2 regions of the Candidatus Pelagibacter sp. PS_37 genome follow, and region 1 is predicted to be linked to the other one. Evidence: riboswitches for the same ligand, from Rfam matches in the RefSeq annotation. Region 1 holds a riboswitch; the other holds the start of a gene.
What was found. Region 1 has a riboswitch for glycine ahead of AC5SL9_RS00540 (malate synthase G). Riboswitches for the same ligand answer to the same signal wherever they lie in the genome.

Region 1 (10,420 bases):
AAAGTTGCATCTCCAGAGATGTTAAAAGATAAAAAAAAATTTGATGTAATTTTGAACATGGAAATAGTTGAACATGTTAATGATATAGACTTTTTTATTAAAGAAAGTTCAAAATTATTGAAAAAAAATGGAATAATGTTTATCGCAACCCTTAACAAAACATTAAAATCTTATGTATTTGCAATAGTGGGTGCTGAATATATTTTAAAATGGCTTCCAATTGGAACACATGATTGGGAAAAATTTGTTAAACCTAGTGAGCTAATAGATATAAGTAAAAAAAACAATCTATCTCTTAAAAAATTAGATGGAATGAATTTTAATATATTAGATAATAGCTGGAAAGTAACAAATGATACTTCTGTTAATTATATTACAAAATTTATAAAAAATTAGTTCGTAGTATCTTTTATCCAAGGCAGTATTTCTGCTTTTATACCCTCTTCCTTTAATTCGTTAAGATCTTTTTTTGTTGCGGTACCATAAATACCTTTGGCTTTTTTTTTGTCTTTATAATGTAGAGACCTTGCCTCATAAGCAAAATTTTCTCCCACATATTCAAAATTTTTTTTTATAAATTCTTGATATTTATAAATTGTTTTTTTTATTTCTTTATATTTTTCACTGGATGAATCAATGTCTGTTAAAATATTTTTTGAAGTACTCACATTAGGAGACATCAAGCCCTTTCCAACATTTAAAGAATTACAAAAATGACAATTTAAGAATTTTTTCTTTTTAAGTTTTTCATATTCCTTGGACGATGAAAACCAACTATCAAAAGTAGTTTCACAATCTTTACATATGAGCTTGTATTTGATCATGGTTTATAGTTAATAGTTAATAAAGTTAATTCAATATCAAATTAGCTTCTATAATCAGCATTAATCTCAATATATTTTTTTGTTAAATCCATTGTGTAAGCAGTAAAACTTTTTGATCCCATATTTAAATCTACTGAAATATCTATTGATTGACTTTTCATATAGTTAGCCGCTTCATTTTCTTTATAATATTTAAAAATTTGTCCTTTTTCTATAATCTTAATACCACCAAAGTTTATTGCTAATTTTTTTAAATCTATTTTCACTCCAGATTTTCCTATGGCCATTATTATTCTACCCCAATTTGGATCTTCTCCTGCGATGGCTGTTTTAACAAGATTTGAATTCGCAATAGAAAAAGCTATTACTCTTGCTTCTTTCTCACTTTTTGATTTAACTATATTGATTGTAATAAATTTAGTAGCTCCTTCACCATCCTTAACCACTCTTTTTGACAAATTTAATAATACTGAATGTAGGGCTTTATCAAAACTAAATATTTTTTTATCATTAATATTATTAATGATTGAGTTTTTTACTTTTCCTGTTGAAAAAATAGAAACCATATCATTAGTACTAGTGTCACCATCGCAACTAATTGCATTAAAAGTTGTATTAATATTTTTCTTTAATAGTTTGTTTAAAATATCGTTTGAAAGATCTGCATCTGTAAAAACATAACCTAATGTGGTCGCCATGTTTGGAAAAATCATTCCTGATCCTTTAGCAATCCCATAAATCTTAACATTTTTATTTCCTATTTTGCATTCCTCCATAGAAATTTTTGGCTGTAGGTCTGTTGTCATTATGCCTAATGCAGCTTTCATCCAGGTAAATTTATTTTGTGTATATTTAATTTCTTTGATTAATTCTGGAATGTTCTTTTTAATTTTTTCAGTTGGATATTTTTCTCCAATTGTCCCTGTGCATCCAAAAAGTACTTGATTTGATGATATCTTCTTTGGAAAATCTTCGTCTTCAGTTTGTTTTTTTGTTAATTGTAATGCTGCTTCTTCTGCTATTTCTTTTAAACCTTTGTAACCATCTGATCCTGTAAATGCATTAGCATTTCTAGTATTAATAATTAGAGAGCTTATTTTTTTACTTTTAATATTTAAATTCCACTTAATGTTCTCTGAAACTATTTTTGATTGTGTATAAACAGATGCATAGTTTGCCCCGTCTCTAAAATAAAACATAACCAAATCATCCCTGGGTTTGCTGTATAAATTTGCACAAACTGTGGATATTGAAACTCCATCTAGATGTTCTAAATCTTGAAAGTCACTATTTTTTGACTTTAAATTTAGTGAGTTTATAAAGTTTTTAACGTTTATTGGCATGTGTTTAAAATATTTATTTAATACTTATATTAAAAGTTATAATTAATTATATACCAGAAAATTAAATGCTTAATCCCTTAAATTTTATCACAAAGTTTATTAAATCTAGCAATCAAAAAGAGCTCGATAGAATTAACAAAATAGTTGTAAAAGTTAACTCCTTAGAAGCTTCTGTTAAAAACCTTAGTGACGAAGACTTTCCTAAAAAAACTACAGAATTGAAAGATAGACTTAAAAATGGTGAAAATTTAGACACCCTATTGCCTGAAGCTTTTGCACTTGTGAGAGAGGCTTCTAAGAGAACAAGAAATGAGAGACATCATGATGTTCAAATACTTGGAGGTGTTGTGCTTCACGAGGGCAAAATTGCAGAAATGAGAACTGGTGAAGGTAAAACTTTAACAATAAGTCTAGCTGCTTATTTAAATGCTCTGACAGAAGAAGGGGTGCATATAGTTACTGTAAATGACTATCTTGCAAAAAGAGACTCGCAAGAAATGGGGGAGATATATAAATTTTTAGGATTAACTTTTGGTTTTATAAATAATGACCAAGATGATCTTGAAAGAAAAAAAAATTATAATTTTGATATTACATATGCAACTAATAGTGAATTAGGGTTTGATTATCTTAGAGATAATATGAAATTTTCAAAAGAACAAATGGTTCAAAGAGGACATGTTTATACTATTGTGGATGAAATAGATTCTTGTTTAATTGATGAGGCTAGAACGCCACTTGTAATATCGGGAGCTGCTGAAGACAAAACAGAACAATATCTTGCGATTGACAAACTTATAAAAAGATTATTACCAGAACATTATGAGATTGATGAAAAAGATAAAAATATATTGCTTACCAATGAGGGAATAAATAATGTAGAAAAAATATTCTCTGATGCTGGAATTCTAAAAAATAATAACTTTTATGACCCTGAAAACTTAAGTTTAGTTCATCATGTAAATCAATCTTTAAGAGCTCATCATCTATTTGAAAAAGGAAAGGATTATATTGTTAAAGATGGAACATTAAAAATTATTGACGAACTTACTGGTAGAATATTAGAGGGAAGAAGATTTGGAGATGGCTTACACCAAGCACTTGAAGCCAAAGAAAGAATAGATGTTCAAGCTGAAAATCAAACTCTAGCATCAATAACTTATCAAAATTACTTCAAGCTCTATAATAAAATTTCAGGATGTACTGGAACTGCAGCAACTGAATCTCAGGAGTTTTATGAAATATATAATTTAGTTGTGGTTATCATCCCTACAAATAAAGAAATGATTAGAAAAGATTGGAATGATCAAATTTTTAGAACTGAAGAAGAAAAAAATAAAGCTATCATTGAAAAAGTTCTGGAGTGTCACAAGCAAGGTCAGCCTATATTAGTTTTCACTTCTAGCATTAATAAATCAGAAATTTATTCAAAATTACTAAATGATGAAAAAATTAAACATGTAGTTTTAAATGCAAAAAATCATGAAAATGAAGCTGAAATCATTGCAAATGCTGGAAAAATGAATTCAGTTATAATCACAACAAGTATCTCGGGTAGAGGTGTTGATATCCAGTTAGGTGGAAAAAAAGGAAGTCAACCTGATGATGAACTTTTAGAAAATAAAAATAAAATAAAATCACTCGGTGGACTATTTGTTATTGGTACAGAAAGAATGGAATCTAGAAGAGTTGATAACCAAGCCAGAGGAAGAGCTGGTAGACAGGGTGATGAAGGAAGTTCAATTTTTTATGTTAGTTTAGAAGATGACTTAATGAGAATTTTTGGTTCAGAATCTATGAATAATATTCTTCAAAAATTAGGCTTAAAAGATGGAGAAAGTATTGATCACCCTTGGATTAATAAAGCACTTGAAAGGGCACAACAAAAAGTTGAGGCTAGAAATTTTGATATAAGAAAAAATTTATTAAAATTTGATGACGTGTTAAATGATCAAAGACATGTAATATTCTCTCAAAGGAATGGCGTGATGAATAGTGAAAAAGTTTTTGATTATTCAGATGAATTCTTATCTGAAATTATTAGTCATCTAATCAGCTTAAAAACACAGAAACTATCAACAACTAAAAATAATGAATTTAATAATCAGTTAAAAACTTTACTAGGAAAAAGTGTTGATGATAATGAATTTAAAAATGTTACTGAATTAAAAGATGAAGAGTTCAAAAATAAAATTAATTCTAAATTTTTAGAAGCAAAAAATGAAAGAATTAAAATGTTGGATGAAGAAAAAGCAAAAGAAGTTGAAAAAAGAATTTTTCTTCAGTGTATAGATTTAAACTGGAAGTCACATATTCAATATCTTGAACAACTAAGACAAGTTATTGGCCTAAGATCTTATGGTCAAAGAGATCCATTAGTTGAGTATAAAAAAGAAGCCTTTTTTCTTTTCGAAAACTTATTGAATAAATTGAAAATGGATTTTGTTACAATTTTAATAAATTTAAAAATAGTTCAAGAACCTAGTGAAAGTATTTCAAGACCATTAAAAAAAGAAACATCTAACGATCCAAATTGTTTACTAATAAAAAGAAAAAATGAAAAAATTTCAAGAAATGAGAAATGTGAAGCTACAGGTAAAAAGTTTAAAAACTGTTGTGGGGCCTTATAAAGAAAATATAAAATAGCCCAATAAAACTATTACTCCAAATAAAACTGCTAAATTTAACTTTGATTTAAAGAAGTTTTTAATAAATAAATTAACCTTACTTTCTTTCATGCTGAGTGTACTTAGATCGTCTATTTGATTTACGAAACCTTTAGATCTTCCAATAGTTAAAAATTTATTTTTTCTATGATTAAAAATTTCTTCTCCACTCATGTTAAAAAATTCATTCAAATTTTTTTCAATCGATTTTCTTACGTTATCTAATATTAGGTCTCTATCTCTGTGGGCACCACCAATTGGCTCTGGAATAATTTCATCAATTACTTTTAGTTCTAAAAGGTCTTTTGAAGACAATTTCATAGCTTTTGCTGCTTCTAAAGTTCTTTTAGGGTCTCTCCATAAAATGGTGGCACAGCCCTCTGGAGATATTACTGAGTAAATTGCATTTTCTAACATGATTACCTTGTTAGATGAAGCAAGTGCTATTGCCCCTCCTGATCCACCTTCTCCAATAACAATTGCAAGAGTTGGGACGTTTAAAGACATGCAGCACTCAATTGATTTTGCAATTGCCTCTGCTTGACCTCTTTCTTCCGCTCCTACACCAGGGTAAGCTCCGGGTGTGTCTATAAAAGAAATTATCGGAATGTTAAATTTATTTGCTAATTTCATTAATCTAATTGTTTTTCTGTAACCTTCAGGTCTCATCATTCCAAAATTTCTTTCAATTCTACTTTCAAGGCTGTCCCCTTTTTCTTGACCAATAACTAAGACAGATTTTTCATCAAATTTTGCAAATCCTGCTAATACGGATTTGTCTTCTCCATAATATCTATCACCTGACAGTGGGATAAAATCCTCAAATAAATTATCAATAAAAAATTTTGCTTTAGGTCTGTCTTCATGTCTTGCAACTAGAGTAGTTTGCCAGGGGTCTAAGTTAGAGTAAATCTCTTGTAGTTTATTATCTATCTCTTTTTGAGACTCAGATATTTTTTTGGTATCTACTTCCGAAAGACCATCTTGATTATAAGGGTCTTTAAGTTTGTCTATTTCTATCTCTAAATTTTTAATATCTGTTTCAAAATTTAAATAATTTTTCATATGATTGTTTAATTATTAATTAATTAAGAAAAAAGGCAATAAAATGTTTTAAATAATTTATATTTGACATAATTCTATTAAAAGGTACTCTTAATTGATATCGGGAGAGACTATTAAATAATAGCGCCGAAGGAGCAACCACCCCGGAAACTCTCAGGCAAATGGACCGATAACAAACATAACACTCTGGAAAGAGATTTATCTCGCCGATGGAGCAAAACTCTCAGGCAAAAATACAGATGGGGTAAAATGGGTGCTATGAAAGAACAATATACAAAAATACACAATCTATCAGTTTCTAATAAATTGCTTAACTTCGTTAATGAAGAGTTGCTTAAAGATACAAATATTTCTTCTGAAAAATTCTGGGAAGGCTTCGACCAAGTAGTTCATGAGCTAGCCCCAAAAAATAAAGAGCTATTAAAAATAAGAGAAGATTTACAAAAAAAAATAGACGATTGGCATATTGCTAATAAAGGTAATGAAATCAATCTAGAGGAGTATAAAAAATTTTTAAAAGAAATTGATTATTTAAAAGAAGTGGGCCCTGATTTTAAGATCAAAACAAATAATGTTGATGAAGAAATAACTAGTATTGCTGGACCTCAATTAGTAGTTCCAATCATGAACGAAAGGTATGCACTGAATGCCGCTAATGCTAGATGGATGAGTTTATATGACAGTTTGTATGGTACAGATGTAATCGAGCAATCTGAGGATAGTGCCACTCAAAGATACGATCCTTTAAGAGGAGAAATGGTTATAAAATATGGAAGAGACTTTTTAGAAAAATATTTTCCTCTAGAAAATTTTGAATGGCATAATATTACAGGCTTTAAAATTGATAATGGCTCTTTAACAATATTAAAAGATAGTAATAAATCATCTTTAAAAAATAAAGATAAATATATTGGTCATAGAGGAGAGGCCAATGATCCATCAGCAATAATTTTAAAAAATAATAATCTTCATATAGAAATAATTATAGACCCAAATGCTTTTAGTGCTCAACAAGATCCTGCTAAAATTAGTGATATTATTGTTGAAGCTGCAGTTTCAACTATTTGTGATAATGAAGATAGTGTCGCTGCAGTAGATGCTGATGACAAAGTTATTTGTTATCGTAATTGGCTTGGACTTATGAAAGGTGATTTGAAATCAACTTTTGAAAAAAATGGAAAGACTTATGAGCGTAAATTAAATCCCGACAGAAGTTATATTTCTAAAGATGGAAAAGGATTAAAGCTACATGGAAGAAGTTTATTATTGGTAAGGAATGTTGGACACCTTATGACTAACTCAGCAATCACTTTAAAAGATGGTTCTGAAATACCAGAAGGTATTATGGATGCCTTTATAACTTCAGCAGCTTGCCTTCATGATATTAAAAAAAAAGGTAATTCTAGAACTGGTTCTATTTATATTGTTAAACCAAAAATGCATGGTCCTGATGAAACCTCATTTACTGATTTAATTTTTACTAAAGTTGAAGAAGTTTTAGGATTGGAAAAATACACTTGTAAAATTGGAATTATGGATGAAGAGAGAAGAACCTCATCTAATTTAAAAGAGTGTATTAGAACACTTCAAAATAGAGTATTTTTTATTAATACTGGTTTTTTAGATCGTACTGGTGATGAAATGCATACTTCAATGGAAGCTGGTCCTATGATTAAAAAAGGAGATATGAAATCTTCTAAATGGATTGGGGCATATGAAAATAACAATGTAGACATAGGTCTTCAATGTGGTCTTTCTGGTAAGGCTCAAATTGGCAAAGGAATGTGGGCTATGCCGGACAAAATGAAAGAGATGATGGAACAAAAAACTGGGCATCTAAATGCTGGAGCAAATTGTGCTTGGGTTCCCTCACCTACAGCGGCAGCTCTTCATGCTCTTCATTATCATGAAATAAATATTTTTGAGAAACAGAAAGAAATTCAAAAAAGAGAATCTGCAAAACTGGATGATTTGTTAACAATTCCTGTAGCAGACAGACCAAACTGGTCAATGGAAGAAATTAACTCTGAAATTTCCAATTCTGCACAAACTCTTTTAGGGTATGTCGTCAGATGGATAGATCATGGAGTTGGCTGTTCAAAGGTACCTGATATTAATAATGTTGGTTTGATGGAGGATAGAGCCACTTTAAGAATTTCTTCTCAACATATAGCTAATTGGATACATCACGATATTTGTACAAAATCACAAGTTATGGAAGTAATGAAAAAAATGGCAAAAATTGTTGATGATCAAAATAAAAATGATGGTGCCTATACTCGCTCCGGAAGAGGAAGCTACGAAATGATGTCTGAAAATTTTGAGCAATCAATTGCTTTTAAGACAGCTTGTGATTTAATCTTTAAAGGTAAAGAGCAACCTTCGGGTTACACAGAACCGTTATTACATCTAAATCGATTAATAAAGAAATCTAGTCAGAATTAGTTTTAATTCCAGTTCTGTTTTTAAAAGCTGAATATAAAGTTCCATCATCGAGACTTTCTATTTCACCACCAACAGGAAGTCCTTGAGCAAGTTTTGTAACCTTAGTAGAAGTTTTTTTTAAACTATCCTCTATGTAATAAGCAGTAGTTTGACCTTCTACTGTTGCACTTGTTGCTAGTATAACTTCTTCAATATTTTCTCTTGAAACTCTTTCTACTAATGAATTAATCAAAAGATCCTCTTTTCTCTGGCCGGCAGAAGAAATAGTGCCACCAAGAATATGAAAGTAGCCTTTATAGATATTTGAATTTTCAATTGACCATTGATCTGCAATGTCTTCAACTACACATATTTTATTATATTTTTCTTTTGAATTTTCACAATTGTTACAGCCTAATGAATTAGATTTTAAAGTACCACAAGATTGACACCTAATAACATTTTTATAAACTTGTGCCAACGTGTTTGCCATTGGCTTTACAAGTTCATCCCTATTATTAATAAGTTTTAATACAATTCTTTTTGCAGATTTAGGACCTAAGCCAGGAAGTTTAGAAATTAATTTAATTAACTCTTCTATCTCATTAATATTTTGCATATTCTTAAAGTGGCCATTTAAAACCAGGAATACCTAATCCACTTGTAGACTTAGAAATTTCTTCAGATGTCTTAGATTTTAATTCTGATTTTGCATTATTATGGGCAGCCACTATCAAATCTTCGATTATAATTTTATTTTCCTTTAATATTTCGTCTGAAAGGTCAATTTTGATCATTTCATTTTCACCATTTAAAGTAACCTTTACAGAATTTGAACCAGACGTTCCTTCTACCTGAATGTTCTTTATTTTTTCTTGGCTCTCTTTCATTTTAGCCTCTAATTCTTTTGCTTTATCTAAAATTTTTGTAAAATCAGTCATTCTTTAATCTTCTTTTCTAGGTTTAACATCAATAAGTTCTGCGTCAGGGAAATTTTTTAAAATATCTTTATAAATTGAGGAGTTCTTTACACTTTCTATCAGTTCTTTTTTTTCATTAATTTCTTCTTCTTTTTTTGATGGCTGTCCTTTAGTTTTGCTTAGACTTATAATCCATCTTTCATTGGTCCATTCAAAAAGTTTTGTTGAAAGATCTTTAATAAAATCTTTATCTAAATCTTCATTAAATGAAATTTCAATTCTTTTGTTCTCAAAACTTACAAGGTTAACATTTTTTTCTAATTCATATTTTAATTTAATCTCTTTTTTAGAAGAGCATGCTTTTAATAGATCATCAAATGAATTTATAAGACTGGTATTTATTTCAATGTTATTATTTTCTTTTTCTTTGATATCTTTTTCCTGAACAATATTTTTCATTTGCCCTATTGTTTCAGATTTATCTTTTATTCCAAAGATATCTTCGTTTGTTTTTTTTGGGGAAAAGGATGTTTGGTTTTCACTTTCAGATAATAGTTTGCTATCGTCTTTATGTTTGTCACTTTCCTGTTTAATGCTTTTTAAATGAATTAATCTAATTAAGAACATTTCTATTGATAAATGTTGATTAGAAACAATATCAAGCTCCTCAAGTGTTTTAATAGTAAATTGCCAAAATAATATTAGGGTCTCATTGTTAACTTTTTCTGAAAGATCTTTAATTTTATTAAACTCTTCATCATTCAATAAAAAATTATTACCATCCAAATTGAGTGAATCAATATTTTTAAAATAATATAAGAGCTCTAAAAAATCATTAATAAAAATTTTTGGTTCAACACCCTGGTTATATATTTCTCTGTAAGTGTTGAGAACTTCAGTTTCTTTACCTTCAAATATCAATTCAAATAAATCAATTAATTGAGACTTATCAAAATAACCAAATATTTTTTGTGCTGCTGCAAGATCTAATTCTTTGTCTTTATCCAAGGTAAGTAAAGCCCTATCAAGTAACGATAGCGCATCCCTAACTGAACCCTCAGAAATTTTAACAATTAATTTAAGAGCATCATCTGATGCGTTACCATTTTCTTTTTCTTTAATTTTCTTAATAAAATCAAACAACTCTAAAGATTTAATTCTAGATAAATCAAACCTTT
Region 2 (10,420 bases), 160 kb from region 1:
CTTAGCTGAGTTAATTAAATTTTTTGCTTTTGTGTAGTCTGAAGCTTTAGCAGTAGTATTACTATCACCAGCTGAAATTGAATTATTAGTAAGAGCTATAATTATTAGTAAAGTATAAATAAGTTTTTTCATTTTTAATTAAATTTTTCCATTTTGTTTAAAGGTTTCAATATTAACCCATTATTAACTAAATTATCTTTAATAGATTTTGCAGTTGCCAATGAGCTTTCATTATCACCATGTATACAAACCGAGTCAATCTCACAAGGTATCTGTTTACCACTGAGACAATTTATTGCCTGATTTTTAACCATGTTCAACACATGTTTCTTTGCTAATTCAGGGTCAGTGATTAAAGCATTTGGTTTACTTCTAGAAATTAAGTTTCCATTATCTTCATAATTTCTATCTGCAAAAATTTCACAAGCTATTCTCAAATTATTTTTCTTAGCAGCAACTTCCATTTGTGAACCCGTTGGTACCAGATAAATAATATCTTTATTAATCTCTTTAATGGCCACAGCTAGAGTTGTGGCTAATTCCAGGTCTTCACAAGCCATATTATTAAGAGCTCCATGGGGTTTAATATGAGTAACATTTTCATTATATTTCTGAGCAATTTTTTGTAATATTTCATATTGATCGAAAATTAGTTTTTTTATTTCTAAGGAACTTAAATTCATTCTTTTTCTTCCAAAGTTTTCAGGATCTTTAAATGATGGATGGGCACCCAAGCTAACACCATTTCTTTTTGAAATTTGAATAACCATCTCCATTGTTTGTTCATCACCTGCATGGTAACCACATGCAATGTTGGCAGAATTTACAATATTGAGTAATTCTGGATCATTCTCGATAGAATGAAACTTAGATTTTTCTCCTAAATCACAATTGATATTAATTTCCATACTCTTTACTCTCTAGTATAACATGGCATGGTTAAAAATATATCAAATCTTGGTGATGCGGCAGTATATTGTGATTTTGGCTCAGAGGTTAATGAAAAAATAAATGCAAATGTCATAGATTATTTTCACCATACATCAAAATTAATAAAAGATAAAAAAATTGAAGGAATAATTAATTTAACACCCTCTTATAATAAATTAATCATTAATTTTGATTTATCTATAACCAACTATAAAAAAATCAAAAATTTTATAGAAGGTTTAACTATTAGTAGAGATATTAAAGATAATAATCAAAAAATTAGAATACCAGTTTGTTGTGATGATGAGTATGGACTAGATTTTTTGAGGCTAACTAAAAAATTGAATATAGATAAAGATAAAATATTAGAACTATATTTTGGTAAAGAATATTTTTGCTACATGACAGGATTTATTGCTGGTATGCCTTTTCTAGGAGATATTAATAAAGGTATCAGATGCGATAGATTGGAAACACCAAGAGTAAAAGTTCCAAAAGGTTCTGTGGCCATAACCGAACAATTTACAAATATTTACACTTTTGAAAGCCCTGGTGGCTGGAATATTATTGGAAACACGCCAAAAAAGGTTTTTGATAAATCAAATTTATTAGATCCAACCTTAATTAAACCAGGTAACAAAGTGATCTTTTATCAAATTTCTAAGGAGGAGTATCTAGACTGGAATGAGTAATTCATATTTTGAAATTATAAGATCAGGAGTTAACACAACCATTCAGGATAGAGGAAGAAATCACATGTATTATGTGGGTATTACTGTAAGTGGGGCAATTGATCAAAGAAATTATAAACTAAGCAATAAGTTAGTTGGTAATAATTTAGATGAAGCTGTTATTGAATTTGCTTATCAGGGTCCACTTCTAAAATTAAAAAATGGGAAAATTAATCTTAGTGTTACTGGGGATGTGCTTTTCAAGATAATTAGAAAAAATTCAAACATTGAAAATGGTGTTTGTTATAAAAACTATATTTTAGAAGACGAAGATCAAATTGATTTAATATCAACAAAAAATACTGCTTATGGATATTTATCAATTAGTGGGGGTTTAGAATTGAACAAAACTTGGAATAGTTATTCTATAAATACCAAGGCAAATGTTGGTCCAAATAATGGAAAAAAATATTCTATAAAAGATAAAATTTTTATAAAAAATTCAGATTTTAAAAAAATTGAAGAAATAGAAATTAATTATAAAGAAGTTCCAGATAATATAATTAGAGTTATTAAAGGTACCAATTTTGATTATTTTTCAACAGAGGCTCAAAATAATTTTTTTAACAAAGAATTTTCAGTTACAAAATTAGCAGATAGAATGGGTATTAGACTAAGTGGTCCTAAGTTAGAAAACATCGTTAGCTCTAATATAAAATCTGAAGGTCTTGTAAAAGGAGTAATACAAGTACCTGCTGATGGAAACCCTATTGTAATGTTGTCTGATCACGGAACTATAGGTGGATATCCCAAAATAGGTGTTGTTATTTCAGCAGACTTAGATCGAGTAGGTCAATTAACACCAGGCACTATTATAAATTTTAAGGAAGTAAGTCTTGAAGAAGCTCAGAATATATTTAAAGCATACACAGAAGATACAAATAAATATTTAAATGAATGTAATTAATAAAATTCCAGGTCCTATATTAGTTTTTATGGGAGCTTGCTGCTTAAGCTTTGGAGGCTTAATTGTTAAATCATTTGAAGGATCAACATTATGGCAAATATTATTTTGGAGATCTTTATTTTTTTCGCTTACAGTCTTACTTTTTTTAATAATTACTTATAAAAAAAAATTATTTAAAGCGTTTTACGATTCAGGTTTACCAGGACTTATTGGTGGAGTTATTTTATCATTTGGTTTTTGTGGGTACGTCTTTGCGATGTATAATACAACTGTTGCCAATACTAATTTTATTATTTCGACGCAAATACTCTTTTTAGCAATATTTGGTTATTTATTTTTAAAAGAAACAATTTCATCTATTACTTTAGCTTCAATTATTTTAGCAATTACGGGTGTCCTATTAATGGTAGGTAATTCTTTATCACCAGGAGAGATGTCTGGAAACTTAGCGGCTTTTAGCATGCCAATTACATTTGCAGTCTTAATTATAATTGTTAGAAAATTTCCTACAGTTGACATGGTGCCAGCTCAATTTATAGCTGGTGTGAGTTCATGCTTTATTGGATTTTTATTATCTGAGAAGCTTATGATTTCTTCACATGATATATTTTTAGGTTTTACAGCAGGTTTTTTCCAAGTAGGATTTGGTTTTATATTTATAACTATGGGTGCACGTAGCACACCATCTGCAATGGTTGGTATAATCATGTTATCCGAATCTGTGTTGGGACCAATGTGGGCCTTTTTATTTGCAGCTGAACGACCTTCTTTATTTACTTTAATTGGAGGTGGAGTAATTCTTTTTGCTGTATTATTGCAATTTTACTCACTACTTTTTTCAAATAAAAAAGAAAAAATTATTAATTGACTCTGTTACATATCTGGTAGATTATTCTTATATACGGGAGAGACTACAAACAATCGTAGCGCCGAAGGAGCAACCACCCAGGAATCTCTCAGGCAAAAGGACCGTAACATATTAACTCTGGAAAGAGATTAAGTTCTCGCCGACGGAATAAAACTCTCAGGCAAACATACAGATGGGTACAGTAAGTTAATATGGATATTTTAAAAACCGCACTTTACAGTTTACATCAAAAGCATGGAGCTAAGTTTGTTCCATTTGCTGGGTATCAAATGCCAATTCAATATTCTAAAGGAATTATTGAGGAACACAAAAGTACAAGAGAAAATGCAGGTATTTTTGATGTGTCCCATATGGGTCAGTTATTCATTAAAGGAGATGATAAGTTGGCAAAAGATCTTGAAAAAATTTTTCCAGCTGAATTGAGTAAGGCTAAATTAAATCAATCAAAATATAGTTTTTTAATGAATGATGAAGCAGGAATTTATGATGATTTAATTATCACAAAAGTTGAAGGTGGTTTTAACATTGTATTAAATGCTGCTTGTAAGAATACAGATTTTAAACTTTTAACTAAATTGTTAGAAGATAAGTATGAAATGATTTTAAGTGAAGAGCTATCGCTTATAGCAATTCAAGGTCCTAAAGCAGTCCAAATACTAGAAAAGATAATCAACGGAGTGTCAGATCTGAAATTTATGAATGGTGATACGTTTAATTATCTTAAAGAGGATATTTATATCACAAGATCAGGCTATACCGGTGAAGATGGATTTGAGATATCGATCAAAAATGAGAACGCAGAAGCGTTTGTGCAAAAACTCATAGATGAAGGGGCTAATTTAATTGGATTAGGTGCCAGAGATACCTTGAGACTAGAGGCGGGACTTTGTTTGTATGGTCATGACATGGATATTAATAAAAGCCCAGTAGAAGCAAATTTAAAATGGGCGATATCAAAAAATAGAATTCTTGAGGGCGGGTTTATTGGATGTGAAAAAATTAAATCTCAAATCGAGAAAGGAGTAAGCAAAATCCGCGTAGGTATTAAGCCAGAAGGAAGAATTATAGCCCGTGAAAAAACTTCAATATTTAGTGAGGATGATAAAAATATTGGGGAAATTACAAGTGGAACTTTTGGACCCAGCGTTCAGGCCCCAGTTGCAATGGGTTATGTAGAAAATTCATTTTCTAAAATTGATACTAAGGTTTTTTTAGAAGTGAGAGGAAAAAAATATCCGGCAATTATAAGTAATTTGCCATTTTATAAAAAAAGTTATGTGAAAGGAGCTAGTAAATGAGTGAAGTAAAATATTCTAAAGAACACGAGTGGATAAAGTTAGATGGAGACACTGCTGTTGTAGGAATTACACAACATGCAACCGAAATGCTAGGAGATATAGTTTTCGTAGAGTTACCAGAAATAGGATCTTCTGTAGTTAAAGATGGCAATGCTGGAGTTGTAGAATCTACAAAGGCTGCAAGTGATATTTATACTCCTGTATCTGGAGAAATTATCGAAAATAACCAAGCCATTGTTGACGATCCTGCAAAAGTTAATTCTGATCCAGAAAATGAAGCATGGTTTTTTAAATTAAAAATTACTGATAAGTCTGAAATGGATTCATTAATGAATAAAGAAGAATACGAAAAATTTTCAAAAGAAAGTGGTAGTTAAATGTTAAAGAATGCTCAAAAAGATTTTATACAAAGACATATAGGTCCATCTATTGATGAACAAAAAGTTATGCTTAAAGAGTTGGGATACCAAAATCTTGATGATTTAATAAAAGATACTGTACCAGAAAAAATTCTTCTTAAAGATGATTTGGATATTGGTGATCCAAATTCTGAATATAAAGCACTTAGAAAATTAAAAGATATTTCTAAAAAAAATAAGATTTATTCTAGCTTTATAGGAATGGGTTATTATGGAACTTATACTCCCTATGTAATACTTAGAAATATTTTAGAAAATCCAGGATGGTATACTTCTTATACCCCTTATCAGCCAGAAGTAGCACAAGGCAGATTGGAAATGTTATTAAATTTTCAACAAATGATAATTGACTTTACTGGAATGGATATTGCTAATGCCTCTCTTTTAGATGAAGGAACAGCTGCAGCGGAAGCTATGGGATTGAGTTATAGAATATCTAAGTCTGAATCTAAAAAAGTTTTTGTTTCAAAAAATTGTCATCCTCAAACAATTGATGTGATTAAAACAAGAGCTGAACCTTTAGGCCTAGAAATAATAGTTGGTGACGAAGATAAAGATATTAAAGAAGATATTATATGTGGTATCATTCAATATCCAGGAACCCTTGGAGATATTAAAGACCCAAGTGAGGCTATTAGTAAAATACATAAATTTAATGGAAAAGCAGTTTTAGCATGTGATTTGTTAGCACTTGCTAAACTAAAAACACCTGCTGAGTTAGGTGCCGATATTGCTGTAGGTAGCTCACAACGTTTCGGAATTCCAATGGGTTATGGTGGTCCCCATGCTGCATTTTTTGCTACAAAAGATGAATATAAAAGATCAATGCCAGGCAGAATAGTAGGTGTGTCAGTAGATAGACATGGGAAAAAAGCATATAGACTTGCCCTTCAAACAAGAGAGCAACATATAAGAAGAGACAAAGCTACAAGTAATATTTGTACTGCACAGGCACTTTTAGCAATAGTTTCTGCAGCTTATGCGGTCTATCATGGTCCACAAGGAATTAAAAAAATTGCAGAAAGTGTCTCTCAATTAACTAAAAATTTTGCAGATAAATTAAAGCAATCTGGTTATGAACTTTATTCAAATGAATTTTTTGATACGGTTACAATAAAAACTCTAGATAAAACAGAGAAGATATACAAAAATGCTTTAGATCAAGGAGTAAACATCAGAAAAGTGAATTCTGAAATGTTAGCAGTATCTTTTGATGAGAGAAAAAATCTTTATAGAGCAAATCAGTTACTAAAAATCTTTAATTGTTCAGAAACAATTAAAGAGTCTATGAATGAAAGTTTATCTAATATTCCAAAAAACCTATTAAGAACTTCAACTTATTTAGATCATCCAGTTTTTAATAGTTATCATTCGGAAACAGAAATGCTTAGATATTTAAAAAAATTAGAAGATTCTGACATTGCTTTAAATAAATCTATGATTGCCTTAGGCTCGTGCACTATGAAACTTAATGCAGTTGCAGAAATGATACCAGTTACCTGGAAAGAATTTTCACAGCCACATCCTTTTTCTCCTGTAGAGCAAATGGATGGTTATAGAGAATTATTTACAGATTTAAAAAACTGGTTGAGATCAATTACAGGATTTTCTGGAGTTTCATTGCAACCAAATGCTGGTGCTCAAGGAGAGTTTGCTGGTCTAATGGTAATACGTAAATTTCATGAAAAAAATGGTGAAACGAATCGTAATGTTTGTTTAATTCCAAGTTCAGCGCATGGCACAAACCCGGCTAGTGCTCAAATGGTTGGTATGAAAGTAGTTGTTGTTAAATGTGATCAATATGGAAACGTAGACTATGAAGATTTAAAAAATAAAGCTGAAGAACATTCAGAAAATTTAGCTGCCCTTATGGTCACTTATCCATCAACACATGGTGTATTTGAAGAGAAAATAACTGACATATGTGAGTTAATTCATAATCATGGTGGGCAAGTTTACATGGATGGAGCTAACTTAAATGCATTAGTAGGTATTGCTAAACCAGGAAATTTTGGACCAGATGTTTGTCATATAAATTTGCATAAAACATTTTGTATACCTCATGGCGGTGGTGGACCTGGTATGGGACCAATAGCGTGTAAAAAACATTTAGAAATATTTTTGCCAAAACATTCTGTGATAAAAGATTGTGGTCCAGTGACTGGAATGGGAGCGGTATCTGCAGCTCCTTGGGGTAGCTCAAGTATCTTATCGATTTCATGGATGTATATAAAGATGATGGGTTCTGAAGGCCTAAGAAAAGCATCACAAGTTGCAATACTAAATGCAAATTATATTGCCCACAAATTAAAAGACTCTTTTCCAATTTTATATAAGGGTAAAAGTGGCAATGTAGCTCATGAATGTATCATTGATATTAGAACGATAAAAAGTGAAACAGGGATCACTGAAGAAGATATTGCAAAGCGATTGATTGATTTTGGCTACCATGCTCCAACAATGTCTTGGCCTGTTGCTGGTACAATGATGATTGAACCTACAGAAAGTGAAAGTTTGAGTGAAATTGATAAATTTTGTTCTACTCTTATAAAAATAAAACAAGAAATAGATAAAATTCAGTCGGGTGAATATGACAAGACTGACAACCCATTGAAGAATGCGCCACATACTCACGTTGAATTAACATCCAATAAGTGGGATCATAAGTATGAAAGAGAAGAGGCCGCTTATCCTTCAGAGTTTTTAAGAACAAATAAATATTGGCCTCCAGTTGGTAGAGTAGATAATGTTTATGGAGATAAAAACTTGTTTTGCACATGTCCATCTATGGAAGAGTACGAAGACACAGCTGCTTAGATATTTACTAAGATGAAAATTGCTGTAGTAGGTGCTGGTATATCAGGATTAAGTGCTGCTTATTACCTATCTAAAAAACATAAAGTTGATTTATTTGAAAAAGAAAATCAATTTGGGGGTCACGCAAATACAATAAAGGTTGCTTACAACCCTAACAAAGAAATTCCAATAGATATTGGATTTATGGTTTTTAATAAGCAAACATATCCAAATTTAATTAATTTTTTTTTAGAAAATAAAATAGAGATTGAAAAAAGTGATATGTCATTTTCTGTTACTGTAGAAAATAGTGGATTAGAATATTGTGGAAAAGGATTAGGTGGAATTTTTTCTAATAAAAAAAATTTATTTAATCCAAAATTCTTAAAAATGTTTTTTGAAATTTTAAGTTTTTATAAAAACTGTGAAAAAATAGAAATTAAAAAAATTAGTTCGATAACATTAGGGGAGTATTTAACAGAAATAAAAATTTCAGAATATTTTATTAATTATCATATTATACCAATGGTATCTGCTATATGGTCGATGCCTCCATATGAAGCAAAACAAATGCCATTATCTTTTTTTCTAAGCTTTTTCAAGAATCATGGACTGTTTAAAATTAAAGATAGACCTCAATGGTTTACGGTTACAAATCGAAGCAAAACTTATGTCGATAAGATAATAGGCCAAGTTAGTGGAGAACATTTTAAGAATTACAATATAAATAAAATCACTAGAAATGATTTAGGTGCTAAAATTTTTTATGGGGAGGAAAATGAGTTCTTTGAATATGATAAAGTTGTAATAGCAACTCATGCAGACGAAGCATTAAAGATAATTGATAATCCAACACTAGACGAGAAGTCAATATTAAGAAAATTTAAATATAGAGCAAACACTGCAGTAATACATTTTGATGAAAGTGTTATGCCTAAAAATAAAAAAGCATGGTGTGCTTGGAATTCTTCAATGGACTCAAATAATAATGAAAAGACAGCTGTAACATATTGGATAAATCAGTTACAAAATTTAAAGATAGATAGAAATATTTTTTTAACAATTAATCCATTTAAAGAAATTCCAAATGATAAGATATTTAAAAAAGTAGCATTTACTCACCCTTATTACGATACAGAAGCATTAACCAATCAAAGTAACCTGCATAAAATTCAAAATAAAAAACATATTTTATTTTGTGGTAGTTATTTTGGTTATGGTTTTCACGAGGATGGAATAAAGTCCTCTATTGATATGCTAAAAACACTTAATGATTAAAAATTCTTATATTTATACAGGAAATGTAATTCATAAAAGATTTAAGCCCAAAATTCATAGTTTTAATTACAATGTATTTTCACTTCTTATAGATTTATCGGAAATAGATTTACTACACAAAACTTTAAAGATATTTTCATACAATAAACTAAATATTATTAGTTTCTTTGATAAAGACCATGGAGCAAGAGATGGGAGCTCTCTTAAGGAATGGGTTTTAGATAATCTTAGAAAAAATAATATTGAAACTAACGATGTTCATATTAAACTTTTATGTTACCCAAGAATATTTGGATATGTATTTAATCCATTAAGTGTTTTTTATGTCTACGACAAAAATTTTGATCTAATATCTATTTTATATGAAGTAAAAAACACATTTGGCGAGCAACATGTTTATGTTTTTAAAACTAAAAAAGACCAAAATCTGATTCAACATATGTGTAAGAAGAAATTTCATGTATCTCCATTTATAGAAATGAATTGTATTTATTTTTTTAGACTATTGAAACCTGGTAATAAAATATCTGTAATAATTGATCTAAATGATCCAGTTGGCAAAGTATTATATGCTTCACAAGATGGTATTAAAAGTGAATTGACCAATAGAAACCTACTTAAATCTTATTTAAAACATCCATTAATGACATTCAAAATCATTATAGCGATACATTATGAGGCATTTAAATTATGGACAAAAGGAATTAAATTTATAAAAAAAAAATTAAATATTAAGAATAATATTACTATCGAAAACTAATGTTAATTTACAAAATTTCAGATTTGATTGTGTTTAGTGCATTAAAAAATATTAAGCATGGTTTTCTTGAAATTAAAAAAGTAAATGGTGAAGTTTTAAAGTTTGGCAACCCTGATGAAAATTTAAAAGTTTTTTTAGAAATTAAAGATGAAAGCCTAAATTATAATTTGATTAAAAGTGGAAGTATTGGTTTGGGAGAGTCTTATATGAAAGATCTTTTTATAACAAATAATCTTTCTGATTTGATTGAGTTAACAGCAAAGAATATAAAAACTATTTATAAATTTTCTGGAATCTTCGATTTGCCTTTTATCAATTTTATTAAAAATAAAATTATAAAAAATACTAAAAATAGAAGTAAAGAAAATATTGCCAAACATTATGATTTAGGAAATGATTTTTTTTCATTATGGCTTGATAAAACTTTAACCTA

Region 2: it holds a riboswitch for glycine, as region 1 does, so the genes downstream of both, gcvT (glycine cleavage system aminomethyltransferase GcvT) here and AC5SL9_RS00540 (malate synthase G) in region 1, are expected to answer to the same signal.

The regions. Positions count from the first base shown of each region.
Region 1 is NZ_CM182067.1:96,091-106,510, reverse strand. It holds gene ubiG (bifunctional 2-polyprenyl-6-hydroxyphenol methylase/3-demethylubiquinol 3-O-methyltransferase UbiG) at 1-396, shown strand, start outside; gene AC5SL9_RS00560 (DUF1178 family protein) at 393-824, opposite strand; gene argJ (bifunctional glutamate N-acetyltransferase/amino-acid acetyltransferase ArgJ) at 866-2,167, opposite strand; gene secA (preprotein translocase subunit SecA) at 2,233-4,797, shown strand; gene AC5SL9_RS00545 (acetyl-CoA carboxylase carboxyltransferase subunit alpha) at 4,792-5,898, opposite strand; glycine riboswitch at 5,990-6,077, shown strand; gene AC5SL9_RS00540 (malate synthase G) at 6,148-8,343, shown strand; gene recR (recombination mediator RecR) at 8,330-8,941, opposite strand; gene AC5SL9_RS00530 (YbaB/EbfC family nucleoid-associated protein) at 8,946-9,263, opposite strand; gene dnaX (DNA polymerase III subunit gamma/tau) at 9,267-10,420, opposite strand, start outside.
Region 2 is NZ_CM182067.1:251,411-261,830, forward strand. It holds gene AC5SL9_RS01330 (tetratricopeptide repeat protein) at 1-132, opposite strand, end outside; gene AC5SL9_RS01335 (5-oxoprolinase subunit PxpA) at 135-908, opposite strand; gene AC5SL9_RS01340 (5-oxoprolinase subunit B family protein) at 936-1,622, shown strand; gene AC5SL9_RS01345 (5-oxoprolinase subunit C family protein) at 1,615-2,568, shown strand; gene AC5SL9_RS01350 (DMT family transporter) at 2,555-3,436, shown strand; glycine riboswitch at 3,461-3,550, shown strand; gene gcvT (glycine cleavage system aminomethyltransferase GcvT) at 3,628-4,734, shown strand; gene gcvH (glycine cleavage system protein GcvH) at 4,731-5,111, shown strand; gene gcvP (aminomethyl-transferring glycine dehydrogenase) at 5,112-7,970, shown strand; gene AC5SL9_RS01370 (NAD(P)/FAD-dependent oxidoreductase) at 7,983-9,227, shown strand; gene AC5SL9_RS01375 (DUF1365 domain-containing protein) at 9,220-9,987, shown strand; gene AC5SL9_RS01380 (SAM-dependent methyltransferase) at 9,987-10,420, shown strand, end outside.